One region of the Diaphorobacter sp. ED-3 genome, then DNA from elsewhere that is predicted to be linked to it. Evidence: riboswitches for the same ligand, from Rfam matches in the RefSeq annotation. Region 1 holds a riboswitch; each other region holds the start of a gene.

Evidence for each region. Region 1 has a riboswitch for glycine ahead of PCQ86_RS02295 (D-amino acid dehydrogenase). Riboswitches for the same ligand answer to the same signal wherever they lie in the genome.
Region 2: another riboswitch for glycine. It lies ahead of gcvT (glycine cleavage system aminomethyltransferase GcvT); the one in region 1 lies ahead of PCQ86_RS02295 (D-amino acid dehydrogenase).
Region 3: another riboswitch for glycine. It lies ahead of PCQ86_RS18160 (D-amino acid dehydrogenase); the one in region 1 lies ahead of PCQ86_RS02295 (D-amino acid dehydrogenase).

Annotation. Positions count from the first base shown of each region.
Region 1 covers NZ_CP115182.1:469,050-473,434, reverse strand. The annotation lists gene PCQ86_RS02305 (AraC family transcriptional regulator) at 1-629, shown strand, start outside; partial or broken gene PCQ86_RS02300 (amidohydrolase) at 632-1,545, shown strand; glycine riboswitch at 1,556-1,645, shown strand; glycine riboswitch at 1,646-1,758, shown strand; gene PCQ86_RS02295 (D-amino acid dehydrogenase) at 1,820-3,094, shown strand; gene PCQ86_RS02290 (trimeric intracellular cation channel family protein) at 3,212-3,850, opposite strand; gene PCQ86_RS02285 (IS5 family transposase) at 4,214-4,385, opposite strand, start outside.
Region 2 covers NZ_CP115182.1:2,480,454-2,484,838, reverse strand. The annotation lists gene gcvP (aminomethyl-transferring glycine dehydrogenase) at 1-740, opposite strand, end outside; gene gcvH (glycine cleavage system protein GcvH) at 809-1,183, opposite strand; gene gcvT (glycine cleavage system aminomethyltransferase GcvT) at 1,287-2,417, opposite strand; glycine riboswitch at 2,462-2,576, opposite strand; glycine riboswitch at 2,596-2,688, opposite strand; gene PCQ86_RS12150 (TRAP transporter large permease) at 2,695-3,972, opposite strand; gene PCQ86_RS12145 (TRAP transporter small permease) at 4,055-4,385, opposite strand, start outside.
Region 3 covers NZ_CP115182.1:3,760,480-3,764,864, reverse strand. The annotation lists gene PCQ86_RS18165 (FIST signal transduction protein) at 1-678, shown strand, start outside; gene PCQ86_RS18160 (D-amino acid dehydrogenase) at 750-2,060, opposite strand; glycine riboswitch at 2,154-2,265, opposite strand; gene PCQ86_RS18155 (CMD domain-containing protein) at 2,437-3,546, opposite strand; gene PCQ86_RS18150 (NAD(P)-binding domain-containing protein) at 3,543-4,385, opposite strand, start outside.

The DNA.
Region 1 (4,385 bases):
AGAGTTCTGCCCACCGGCTGGTGCCCGATAGCGCCGACGGTGTTGACCTGGTGTGTGCGTCTGTCGATCTGGGCGACGAGGCCCGAGGCGCGCTGATCTCTGCCATGCCCGAGGTGCTGGTGATTCCGCTGAACCAGTCGTCCAGTCTTTCACCCGCGTTGGACCTGTTGTTCCAGGAAGCCTTTGACGAAAAGTGTGGTCGGCAAGCTGCGCTGGACCTGTTGATGGAATACCTGCTCATCTTGTTGCTGCGCCACCTGCTTGACATTTCATCGGTCACCACCGGCATCCTGGCGGCGCTGGGCGACCCACGTTTGTCCAAAGCGGTCACGTCCATGCACGACCGGCCCGGCCATGCATGGACGCTGGAATCGTTGGCCGAAACCGCAGGCATGTCGCGCGCACGCTTTGCCAATCACTTTCGAGAGGTGTCGGGCCTGACCGCGCTCGACTACCTCACGGCCTGGCGCATCACAGTAGTCAAGGGTTTGCTCAAACGAGGCAAGCCGCTCAAGTCCATTGCGCCCATGGTGGGTTACGCCAGCGCTGTAGCGCTTACCCGCGCTTTCACCCACCGCGTCGGCATGCCGCCACTTGCCTGGCTGCAAACGCACACCGATCAGGACTGAGGCTGCCCCATGCCAGTTGCCATGCGGGTTTGATGCATGCCTGCGGCCACGACGGACACACCGCAATGCTGCTGGCTGCGGCCGAACATATTGCAAAGTCCACCACGTTTGATGGCACGCTGAATTTGATCTTTCAGCCCGCTGAAGAAAGCTTGGGGGGGCGCGCAAGATGATTGAAGACGGCCTGTTTGACCGCTTCCCCTGCGACGCAATCTTTGCCATGCACAACCTGCCGGGCTTTCGGCCAGGTCAGTTGTTATTGCGCGAAGGCGCAACCATGGCGTCCAGCGAAAACATTCTGGTGCACATTGAAGGTAAAGGCGGCCATGGTGCCATGCCGCACCAGAGTGCTGACCCGGTCGTTGCGGGTTCGGCAATTGTCATGGCGCTACAAACCATCGTTTCACGCAACGTACCCCCACTGCACATGGCCGTGATCACGGTCGGCTCTTTTCAGTCGGGTGTGGTCAACAACGTCATCCCCCAAAACGCCACGTTAAAGCTTAGCGTACGGGCGCTGGATCGGGATGTGCGAGAGTTGTTGCGCAATCGCATTGTGGAGCTCGTTGAGTTACAGGCGAAAAGTTTTGGCGTGACCGCAAAAGTCGAGTTTTTGCCCGGTTACCCGGTGCTGGTCAATACCCCTATTGAGACGGGAATAGCCCGCGAAGTGGCGGTGGCGTTGGTAGGCGCAGATAACGTGGTGCTCCAAACTGAACCGCTCACCGCCAGTGAAGACTTCGCCTACATGCTCGACAAAGTGCCAGGCAGCTATCTATTCATCGGGAATGGCGATGCAACTAACGGAGGTCACGGGGCCTGCATGGTGCACAACCCCAATTACGATTTTGAAGACCGCAACATACCTGTGGGTGCTGCGTTCTGGGTCGCGTTGACTGAGCGCTTTCTGGCGTAGTTTTTTTATGAAATTCAGATCGGGAGAGATCGCGTTAAATCGCGACGCCGAAGGAGCAACCACCCCGGAAACTCTCAGGCAAAAGGACCGGTTTGAATCGTTGATATCTCTGAAGAGTTGCTGGTCTTAGTCACCCGGCACACCGCAGGAGCAAGTGGTTGCATTGAACACGATGGACCACGAATCTCTCAGGTTCTAAACAGAGGGGGTGCACCAGCCATGCACAGGGCTTGTTGGTGCTCAACACTTTGACGTTTTTGAAAGCTCATTCACTATGAAAACAATCGCAGTTATTGGCGGCGGCATCACGGGCGTCACAACAGCTTATGCCTTGGCAAAACGCGGCTTTTCCGTTACCTTGTTTGAACGCCATCGCTATGCTGCGATGGAAACATCATTCGCAAACGGAGGGCAACTCTCTGCATCTAATGCAGAAGTTTGGACGCATTGGTCCACCATCCTCAAAGGGCTAAAGTGGATGCTCAAAAGTGATGCGCCGCTGCTGGTCAACCCAGCACCTACGTGGCACAAACTCTCCTGGTTTGCAGAGTTCATTGCTGCGATGCCCCATTACGAGCGCAACACGGTTGAGACAGCTCGCTTAGCAGTCGCAGCCCGCAAACACTTGTTTACTTGGGCGCAGGAAGAAGGCATTGATTTCGACCTGAAGAAGGAAGGCATCCTGCACATTTACCGTGACAAAAAAGGGTTCGACCATGCAGGCAAAGTGTCAGTCATGCTGGCCAAGGGGGGCCTACCTCGCTATGCCGTGACCCCAGCTGAAATGAAAGCCATCGAGCCGACATTGGCAGGCACCTACTACGGTGGCTACTTCACTGAGAGCGATTCCACGGGAGACATTCACAAATTCACCAATGGACTAGCAAATGCGGCATCACGACTCGGCGTGCACACGCTGTATGGTCAAGATGTGACGTCGATTCAAAGCGATGGCCAACAAGCTGTCATCACCGTGACACAACAAGACGCCACCCCAAGCCTGCATACCTTTGATAGCGTGGTGGTGTGTGCAGGAGTGGGCAGCCGTGACTTTGCAGCTCAGCTAGGCGATCGCGTGAACATCTACCCCGTCAAAGGCTACTCCATCACCGTCAACTTGAACGATGAAGAAAGTCAATTGGGTGCCCCCACCGTGAGCTTACTGGATGACGAAACCAAGTTGGTCACCAGCCGCTTAGGCCTCAACCGTTTCCGCGTTGCAGGCACTGCCGAATTCAATGGCGTGAACCGTGACATTCGCGCAGACCGCATCCGCCCATTGATTGAATGGGTGGAACAATGTTTTCCCCGCGTTAACACACGCTCTGTAGTGCCTTGGGCAGGCTTGCGCCCTATGATGCCCAACATGATGCCTCGGGTGGGTCAAGGTAGAACTCCCAATGTTTTTTACAACACCGGGCATGGGCACTTGGGTTGGACGTTATCAGCCGTGACAGCTGAGCTGGTGTCAGACACCATCGTCAAAGCTGCAGCAAAGAAATCAGGATATTCAATGAACTTGCATGCAGTTGCTGCTGGCAACATTTAGAGTTCAAAATAATAAGCAGTAGGGGTCTTGCGGCTCTCTACTGCTTTTTTTCTTAACTTAGTTGGTGATTTTCTAAAAAATTAAACAACCTCATCATTGGTTATAGTTTTTTAACATTCAAGCCCGCCAAGCCGGCAGTTGCCAGTTGCGCCACAGTGCCAGTGCGCGAAGGCACACAGTAACAAATAAGCACCCCAGTAAGGCCATCCAGTCTGGAGCATCTAATGTCCAAAGGACCACGTAAGTCCAGCCACCAGCAAAAGAACACACCGCGTAGGGGCGGTGGTCTTTGAAAGCCGTGGGAATTTCATTGCAAACCATGTCACGCAGCACACCACCAAAAACACCCGTGATCAGGCCCATTAAGACGGCGACTACTGGCGGCATGAGTGACTGCAAGGCGAGGTGAACTCCCGTCGCAGTAAATAGTCCCAAGCCCAGCGCGTCGGGCCAGAGTATTGTTCTTTCAGTTACTTCAAAATGCCGCTGTCGCATGAAGACCATAGCAAATACGCACAAGGCCAATACGCCCCAAAGCATTTCGGTATGTTGCACCCAAAAAAACGGGCGTTGATCAAGCAGCAAGTCGCGCAAGGTGCCACCTCCAAAAGCTGCCAGAAAAGCCACAACACAAATGCCCACCGCATCGAGCTTTTTACCCGCAGCTTTCATCAGTCCAGACAACGCAAATGCAGCGGTCGCTAACAACTCGACTATCAAATGTAGGGTGTCCCCCCATGATTGAAGTAAATACATTGAAAATTTATGTCACCAATTTAAAGTTTTCATAGCTAAAGCAAATTCAATCGCACTGTAAATTCCACGTTTTTAATTTTATAGGCTACTGGTCTACAACAGTTCGACTTTAAAAATTGAGCTCGAATAATTAGGGCTGTCACAGTTCGATGTCAGTGCATGGTCTCAAAAAAATTTTTTTGATTCGCGCACTAAGCAAAGCGTCTAAGGATGTCCTGAACAACTCGGATTAGTAAGTGCTACCGGTCCGTTTTTTTAGATGGCGCAATTGCAGCCGTTTTGCTCGCGTCTTCGCGCCATTTCTCACGCCATTTCTGGTCATTCGCGCCGCTTTTGCGGCCTCTGGCCTGTTTGCAGACGCACTCATCCCTGCGCCGCCAGCAGTTGGTGGCGCACCATCCACAGGTTCGATAGTGCAAACAGCGTCTTGAGCTGCAACGTGTTCTTCTTGAGCCCCCGGTAACGCACCTTGGTATAGCCAAACTGTCGTTTGATCACCCTGAAGGGGTGTTCCACCTTGGCCCGGATGCTGGCC
Region 2 (4,385 bases), 2.0 Mb from region 1:
GCCTGCTTGGCGTGGATGGCGTCCACGTCGGCCTGCCAGTCCTGCACCCAGCCGCTGCTGGCAGGGTACTGGATGAGGGCGGCGAAGAAGTCGCCGGCCAGGGCCGCCTGCCATTCCTCCTGGGAATTGGCCACCACCACGGTGATGCCGATGGGGGCGGCGCGGGTCTGGATGACTTCGATGGTCTGCGGGTGCGCATCGCCTGCCACGATGAAGACGTCGCTCTTGGACTTGACCGAGCGCTTGGCCAGCGTCATGGCCTCGGCGGCAGCGGTGGCCTCGTCGAGCATGGAGGCGTTGGCGATGGGCATGGCCGTGAGGTCGCACACCATGGTCTGGAAGTTGAGCAGCGCCTCCATGCGGCCCTGGGAGATCTCGGCCTGGTAGGGCGTGTAGGCCGTGTACCAGGCAGGGTTTTCCAGTACGTTGCGCAGGATGACGCCCGGCGTGTGCGTGCCGTAGTAGCCCTGGCCGATGAAGCTCTTGAGGATGCGGTTCTTCGACGCAATGGCCTGGAGTTCAGCCAGCGCTGCGGCCTCGGTGGCCGGCGCGGGCAGGTCCATGGGGCGCTGGCGCGCAATGGAGCGCGGCACGATGGAATCAATGAGCGCTCGGCGCGAGGCCTCGCCGATCACCGACAGCATGTGTGCTTCGTCGGCGGCGTCGATGCCAATGTGGCGGGGCAGGAATTCAGCGGCGTTTTCAAGCGCCGCCAGGGGCAGGGGGGAGGGCATCTGCATGGCGAGGGACCAGTCTCAAGAGCGATGGGGCGGTGCGGCGGCGCCGTGTGCACGGCGCCGCGGGTGCATCAGGCGTTCTGGGCGAAGGCGGTATAGGCCGTTTCGTCCATCAGGCCGGCGAGCTGGCCGGCGTCGCTGAGCTTGACCTTGAAGAACCAGCCGGCGCCCAGCGGGTCGGAGTTGGCCAGGGACGGGTCGGCGCGCAAGGCCTCGTTGACCTCGACGATTTCGCCGGACACGGGCATGTAGACATCGGCAGCGGCCTTGACGGACTCGACCACACCGGCCACGTCGCCCTGGGCAAAGGTGGTGCCCACCGCGGGCAGGTCCACGAACACCACATCGCCCAACGCATCCTGCGCGTGGACGGTGATGCCGACGACGGCCGCGGCCGGGTCGGCTGCGTTGATCCATTCATGGTCTTTGGAAAACTGGATGCTCATGAGGGGCTCCGGGAAGAAGAGGTGGAAGGAAAAGGTTTGAGAGTGGTCAGCCCGCACTGTAGCCGGGCTGACCTGGGCGCGGTGGCAGTTCGCCGTGGTGAATTCAGCCGCGGTAGTAGCGTGTGGGAACAAAGGGCGTGGCAGCCACTTCCATGGGCACGGCCTTGCCGCGCACCATGGCGTTCACACGGGTGCCGGGGGCGGCATGGGCGGGCATTACGTAGGCCAGGGCGATGGGCTTGTCGGCAGTGGGGGCCAGCAGGCCGCTGGTGACTTCGCCGATGCGCTCGCCCGACTCGTTTTGCAACTCGGTGTGCTCACGCACGGGCACGCGCTCCAGCGCCACCAGGCCCACGCGCTTGCGCGTGAGGGTGGCCGGGCTGTCGATCTGGGCCAGCATCTTGTCGGCACCGGGAAAACCGCCAGCGCGCGCGCCGCCTGTACGGCGCACCTTCTGGATGGCCCAGTTCAGGCCGGCTTCGGGTGGGGTGGTGGTGGTGTCGATGTCGTTGCCATATAGGCACAAGCCGGCTTCCAGGCGCAGCGAATTGCGTGCGCCCAGGCCGATGGGCTTGACCTCGGGCTGGGCCAGCAGCGTGCGCGCCAGGGCCTCGGCCTGCGTGGCGGGCACCGAGATCTCGAAGCCGTCCTCTCCGGTGTAGCCGCTGCGCGTCACGAAGCACTGCGCCCCGGCGATGTCGAAATGCCCGCCGGTCATGAACACCAGTTTGTCCACGCCTGGTGCCAGACGCGCGAGCACCGCAGCCGCCTGTGGGCCCTGCAGCGCGAGCAGGGCCTGGTCGGGCATGGGAATCACCTGGCAGCGTTGGCCGATGCGCTCCTGGATGTGGGCAATGTCGCCCACCTTGCAGGCGCCGTTGACGATCACGAAGAGTTCGCCCTGAGCCATGCGGAAGAACATGAGGTCGTCGATGATGCCGCCCTCGTCATTGAGGAGCAGGCCGTAGCGCTGCTTGCCCACGGGCAGGTCGACCACGTCCACGGGCATCAGCGTCTCGAATGCTGCTGCGGCGTCAGGGCCGACCAGCTTGAGCTGCCCCATGTGCGACACGTCAAACAGGCCGGCCGCCGTGCGCGTGTGGTGGTGCTCGGCCATCAGGCCCATGGGGTATTGCACGGGCATGGAGTAGCCGGCGAAGGGCACCATGCGGGCGCCCAGTTCGATGTGCAGGGCGTTGAGGGGAGTGGTGAGCAGGTCGGACATGGCGGACATGGCAATGGGCGAAGGCAAATGGTGGAGCGATCTCTCGATCGCCGATTTGCCCCGCTGTCCGCTTTACCTGAGAGATTCACCCCGCCTGCATGGCATGTCGCGGGGCTTGCTCCTTCGGTGGGCCGCATGCTGCTGCGGCCTCTCTCCAGCAAGGGAAACACCCGCATCCCTGCGGGCGTGTCGCCAGTCCTTTTGCCTGAGCGTTCGGCTGCTGCCTGCGCCTTCGGCGGCCCGGCCCTGGGGGGCGCGGACTCTCTCCTGACGGGACGGATTCTATCTATTTTGCGTACACGAGATCACGCAGGGCCAGTGAAAGCGATGGCACGTAGGTGATGACCAGGAGGCACAGCAGGACCACGCCCACGAACGGCAACAGGTGGGCGACGATGCGATCCAGGGAGATGCGCGCCACCGTGCATGCCGCGAACAGGTTCACGCCAAAGGGCGGCGTGATCATGCCGAGCGCCAGGTTCACCACCATGATCAGCCCGAAGTGCACCGGGTCCACGCCGAAGTGCTGGGCCACCGGCGCCAGGATCGGCGCCAGCACGATGATGGCGGCGCTGGTCTCGATGAACATGCCGATCACGAACAGCGCGGCATTCACGCCCAGCAGGAACAGCGCGGGCGACTGCAGCACCTCCTGCAGCCAGCGGCCGATGGCGTCCGGCACGCCAGCGCGCGTGATGAGGAAGGCAAACAGGCCCGCATTGGCAATGATGAACATGATCACCGCCGACGAGATGGCCGACTTGCGCAGGATGGCGAACAGGTCCGCGACGCGGATCTCGCGGTAGATCAGCATGCCCACCACCAGCGCGTAGAACACGGCCACGGCAGAGGCCTCGGTGGGCGTGAACACGCCGCCGTAGATGCCGCCCAGGATGATGACTGGCATCAGCAGTGCCCAGCCCGCCTGCAGCAGCGCGCGGCCGAAGGGCATGCGCCCGTCGCCGTCATGCTTGCCCCAGCCCTTGTACTTGCAATACACCCAGACGAACAGCATCAGCGCACCGCTGATGAGGATGCCGGGGCCGAAGCCGGCAATGAACAGCTCACCAATCGACACCTCGGCCGCCACACCGTACAGGATCATGGGGATGGATGGAGGGATGATCACACCCAGCTCGGCACTGGTGGCCTGCAGCGCGGCCGCGTAGCTGGTGGGGTAGCCATGCTTGATGAGCGCAGGAATCAGGATGGCGCCGATGGCGAACGTGGTCGCCACCGATGACCCTGAGACGGCCGCGAAGATCATGCAGGTGAGCACGCAGGTCATGGGCAGGCCGCCCTGCACGCCGCCCACGATGCTCTTGGCAAACTCCACGAGCCGTCGCGAGATGCCGCCGGTCTCCATGAGGTTGCCCGCCAGGATGAAGAACGGAATGGCTGCGAGCGGAAACTTGTTGATGGAGGCGAACATCTCCTTCACGGAGATCAGCATGTTGGCGTTCGCCACCTGGATGCCCAGGATGGAGGCCAGCCCGATGGAGACGGCCACGGAGATGGTGAGCGCGAAGCACAGCACCATGGTGGAGATCATGACCGTGGTCATAGGGCCCCAACGCGCGTCATTTCATGTACCCGCCGCCCCCCGAGGGGGCCGCTCGCTTGCTTGAGGCGGCTCTGCGCGGCGCTCATTGGGCAGTCTCCAGTTCATGGCGCTGCGGGTCGATCAGATTGCCCACGATGCCGAGGATGCTGAACAGCCCACCCACGGGCATGGCCAGATAGGCCCAGAACATCGAAACCGACTCCAGCCCTGCCATCGACTGCACGCCGCCGCGGCGCGCGTAGTCCCACCCCCACCAGATGATCACGGCGATGAGCGCCAGCGCTGCCAGGCACACCACCCAGTCCAGCACGCGGCGCAGCGGGCGCGGGCTCCAGCGGTAGAGCACGTCGACGCTGACCATGGCGCCCTGCCGGAATGCCATGGGAATCGCCAGAAACACCATCCAGATCAGG
Region 3 (4,385 bases), 820 kb from region 1:
TCGCGCGTCACGCAGGGCTGCCAGCCCATCGGCGCGCAGGCGGTCATCACCGCCGCGCAGGACAACGTGGTGCTGGAGCTGGACGGCGAGCCCGCGCTGGACGTGCTGCTGGACACGCTGGGCGTGACGCTGCAGGGCGACGCCCAGGCCGCGCTGCGCGCCGTGCGCGCCACGCTGGCAGGGCTGGAGGACGCGGACGCACCGCAGCGCCAGCGCACGGGCCACTTTGGCGCCGACACGCGCGTGCGCCACATCGTCGGGCTGGACGCGACGCGCAGCGGCGTGGCGCTGGGTGACCATGTCGAGGTGGGCATGCGCCTGGCCTTCTGCCAGCGCAACGTCGGCGCGGCCCGTGCCGACCTGATGCGCATCTGCGCCGAGATCCGTGAGGAGCTATCGCCCCAGCTCGAAGAGGCGCAGGCGCTGCCCGCCGCAGGCAGCGCGCCGCATGCCGAGCCGACGGGCGGCCGGCGCATTTGCGGTGCGCTGTATGTGAGTTGCTCGGGCCGCGGCGGGCCGCACTTCGGTGGGCCCAGCGCCGAGCTGCAGATCGTGCGCCATGCGCTGGGCGACGTGCCCCTGGCGGGCTTCTTCGCCGGCGGCGAAATCGCCGCGCACCGGCTCTATGGCTACACGGGCGTGCTGACGGTGTTCGTCGCGCCGGACGGGGCTTTATAAGCCTTTTTGGCCTCTAGCGCCCGTCCACCAAGCGCAAGCAGCTATGCAATGCATAGCGCCGTGGCGCTTGCTCAAACGCCGATGACGGCGGGGCGGGGCGCCGCAGCAGGGCGCGGCAGGCCGCAGAACGCGAAGTCCAGCTCCGGCTCCAGCCCGCTCACGATGCGCGCGATGGACTTGCCCGAGCCGCAGGCGTGGGTCCAGCCCAGCGTGCCGTGGCCGGTGTTCAGGAACAGGTTGCCGTAGCGCGTCTTGCCGATCAGCGGCACGTTGCTCGGCGTGGCGGGGCGCAGGCCGCTCCAGAACTGCGCCTGGCTCGCATCGCCCGCGCCGGGAAAGAGCTGCTCCACGCGCCGCACGATGGCTTCGCAGCGCACGGCGTTCAGTGCGCGCTCGTAGCCGTTGAGCTCGGCCGTCCCCGCGATGCGCAGCCGGTCGCCCTGCGCGCTGGTGTAGCGCGAGAAGACCAGCTTGTACTCGTCGTCCGTCAGGCTCACCTGGTAGGCGGCGGCCGTGTCGCGCACCGGCAGCGTCACCGAATAGCCCTTGGCCGGGTAGATCGGCAGGCGCAGGCCCAGGGGCTGGGCCAGCAGCGGGCTGAATGCGCCCAGCGCCAGCACGTAGGCGTCGCCGCGCAAGCGCTCGTAGCCGCCGGCCTCGTTGGTGACCTCCACATGGTCGATGGCGCCGCCCGCCGGGTGCAGCGCGGTGATGTGGCAACCCAGGCGGAATTGCACGCCCGCGGCCTGGGCCACGCCGGCCAGCGCGCGCGTGAACAGGTGGGCGTCACCGGACTCGTCCTCCGCCGTGTAGGTGGCGCCCGCCAGCTGCGGGCGGACGTGGGCCAGGGCCGGCTCGATGCGCACGGCCTCGTCGGCATCCACCACGCGGCGGTGGCAGCCCAGCGCACGCATCTGCTCGGCGGGCGCCAGCGCGGCGTCGAACTCCTGGGCGCTGGTGTAGAAGTGCAGGATGCCCTGCGTGCGCTGGTCGTACTGCAGGCCCGTGTCGGTGCGCAGTTGCTGCAGCGTGCTGCGGCTGTAGCTGCCCAGGCTCACGATCTGCTCGATGTTGTGGCGCGTGCGCGCGGGCGTGCATTCGCGCAGGAATTGCAGGCCCCAAAGCCACTGGCGCATGTCCGCGCGCAGGCGAAACAACAGCGGCGCATCCTCTTTGCCCAGCCACTGCAGCACCTTGAGCGGCGCGCCGGGGTTGGCCCAGGGCTCGGCGTGGCTGACCGAGATCTGGCCGCCGTTGGCGAAGCTGGTTTCCGCACCGGGCACAGCCTGCCGGTCGATGACGGTGACCTCGTGGCCGAGTTGCTGGAGGAAGTACGCAGAGGTGGTGCCGACGACGCCGGCGCCGAGAACGATCACGCGCATGGTTTACAAGCCTTTTTCAAGGTTTGCGCAGGCAGGGCGCGCGCGAGCAGCTATTGAATGAATAGCGAACAGCGGGCACGACATGGCCTGGCTGCCGCTCCCCCTGTCCTTGGTACCTGAGAGATTCATGCCGCGCGGGACCGTGCGCGGCACTTGCTCCTTCGGTGCGCCACGGCGGGCGTGGCGGCTCTCCAGACGGCTGTGTGGGTGTGCAGTACGGAACCTGAGCGTGTATGGGAGTTTGCGCCTTCGGTGAAACGGCATGCAGCCGTTTGCTCTCCTGCGCCGGCCATCGTAGCGGCGCGGGCGCGGCGTCCCCAGCGGGCTAACCCTCAGACCATGAACACGCTCTCAGGGCGGGGCGCTGCGTGCATGCTCAGGGGTAGACCGCTTCGCCCAGGTTGAGCATGAGGCGGTTGGCCCAGGCGAACAGCGCGGCGGCGTGCACCGTGTCCAGGATTTCCAGGTTGCTCAGGCCCGCGGCGCGCAGCGGCGCGATGTGCTGCGGCCCGAATGCACCGGGCGCGCGCGTGAGCGCGGCGCTGGCCTGCGCCAGGGCGCGTTCGCGGGCGTTGGTGCCGGCGCTGTCGGGGTCGGCGAAGATCTGCGCGATCACGTCGTTGCGCTTGGCCAGCTGCTCGAAGCGCTGCGCATGCACCGACGCGCAGTACACGCAGCCGTTGATGCGCGAGACCACGGTGGTGGCCACCTCGCGCTCTGCGCGCGGCAGGCCGCCAGGCGCGTACATGATGGCGTTGAACGCCTCCGAGCGCTCGGCGAGCACGCGGGGCTGGTGCGCCAGCACGAGGTAGAAGTCCGACGTGCGTGCCTTGGGGTGGCTGGCGTCCAGCACGGCGTTCTGCTCGGCGCTGGCGGTTGCGGGGTCCACCACGGGCAGCCAGGCCTTCCAGTCCAGCGTCTCGCTGGTGTAGCCGGCCAGGCGCAGCGGCTCGCCGGGCGGGGGCAGGTTGGCGGGGTGCACGAAGGGCGCTTCTGGCGTGGCGGGTGCGACCGGCGCGGCTGCGGTGCCCGCGGGGCCGAGGGTGGCCAGCGCCGCCACGCCGGCCACCAACCGCGCCTGGTAGGCCACGAAGCCGATGAGCTGCGCGAGCAGCACCACGTCCGGCGTGGCGAGGCCCGCCTGGGGCAGGGCGAGCAGGGCCGCGCGGTCGGCCGCGGCGGGCTGCGTGGCCAGCAGCTGCGTGAAATGCGTGATGGCTTGCCAGCGCGCATCCGCCAGCGGGGCTGGCAGGCCGGCCAGGCGCGCGCCGTAATGGTCGGCCAGCGTTGCCACGCCGCTGGCGGCCGCCACGGCCTGGGCCACGGACAGGCGCTCGGCCAGCGCCAGGCCCCCGGGCAGTGCGGGCGCGAGCAGCAGGTCTTCGCAGGCCTGGGTGGCGGTGATGGCCTTGGCGCGCTGTTGGCGCGCGGCCTGGGCATGGGGGGCATGGCCCAGGCGGGCGAGTTGGTCGATGGTGTCGGTCATGGCGAAGGCAGGATGCGTTGGGAGGTGTCGGCGGGCGTCCATTCGTCGCCGAGCAGTTCGGGCTCGGCATAGGCCTGCAGCGCGGCGAAGTGGTGCTCCACGTCCTCGCGGTACAGCAGGCCGGCGATGCCGCTGGCCAGGCGCCGTGCGCCGTCGCTGATGGCGGGGATGTCGCCCGACACCGTGCCGTGTGACAGCGCCGCCGGGTAGCAGAAGCAGTGGATGCGGTCCAGGCCAGGGCAGGCGCCGGCGGCTTTCTCGCGGAATTCGAACACCGGGCCGAGGTCGGGCGAGTCGGACAGTTCGCGGTCTTCATCGCCGGCGGGCGGCTGGTAGCGCTCGCCCCAGGTGCGCACATGGCGCGCAAACGGCGCGAACTCGGGCTTTTGTGCCCAGTCGATCACGAAGCCTGTGGCGAGGACCAGGAAGTCGAACGCAAACGTGCCCTTGGCCGTCGCCACGTGCAGCGCGTCGCCCACCTGCGTGACGCCCTGCACCGCGCAACCGAAGTGGAAGAACGCATGGGCGTGCCGCGACACGCGCAGCGTGCTGCCGTGCGGCGGCGGCACCTGCTGCACGTTGATGTAATGGCGGATGCGCCACTTCCATGCGTCGGGCAGGTCGTGGTGCCCCTGCGTGAGGCCGGGCACGCCCGAGCCCTTGGACTTGTTCACCGTGGGCATCACCGCGCGGCGCGCGATCAGGTCCACGCTGGCGGCGCCGCATTCCAGCGCCGTGCCGGCGCTGTCCATGGCGGACGAGCCCATGCCGATCACGCCCACGCGCTTGCCCTTGAGCGTGGCGTAGTCCAGCACATCGGACGAATGCGCCCACAGGCC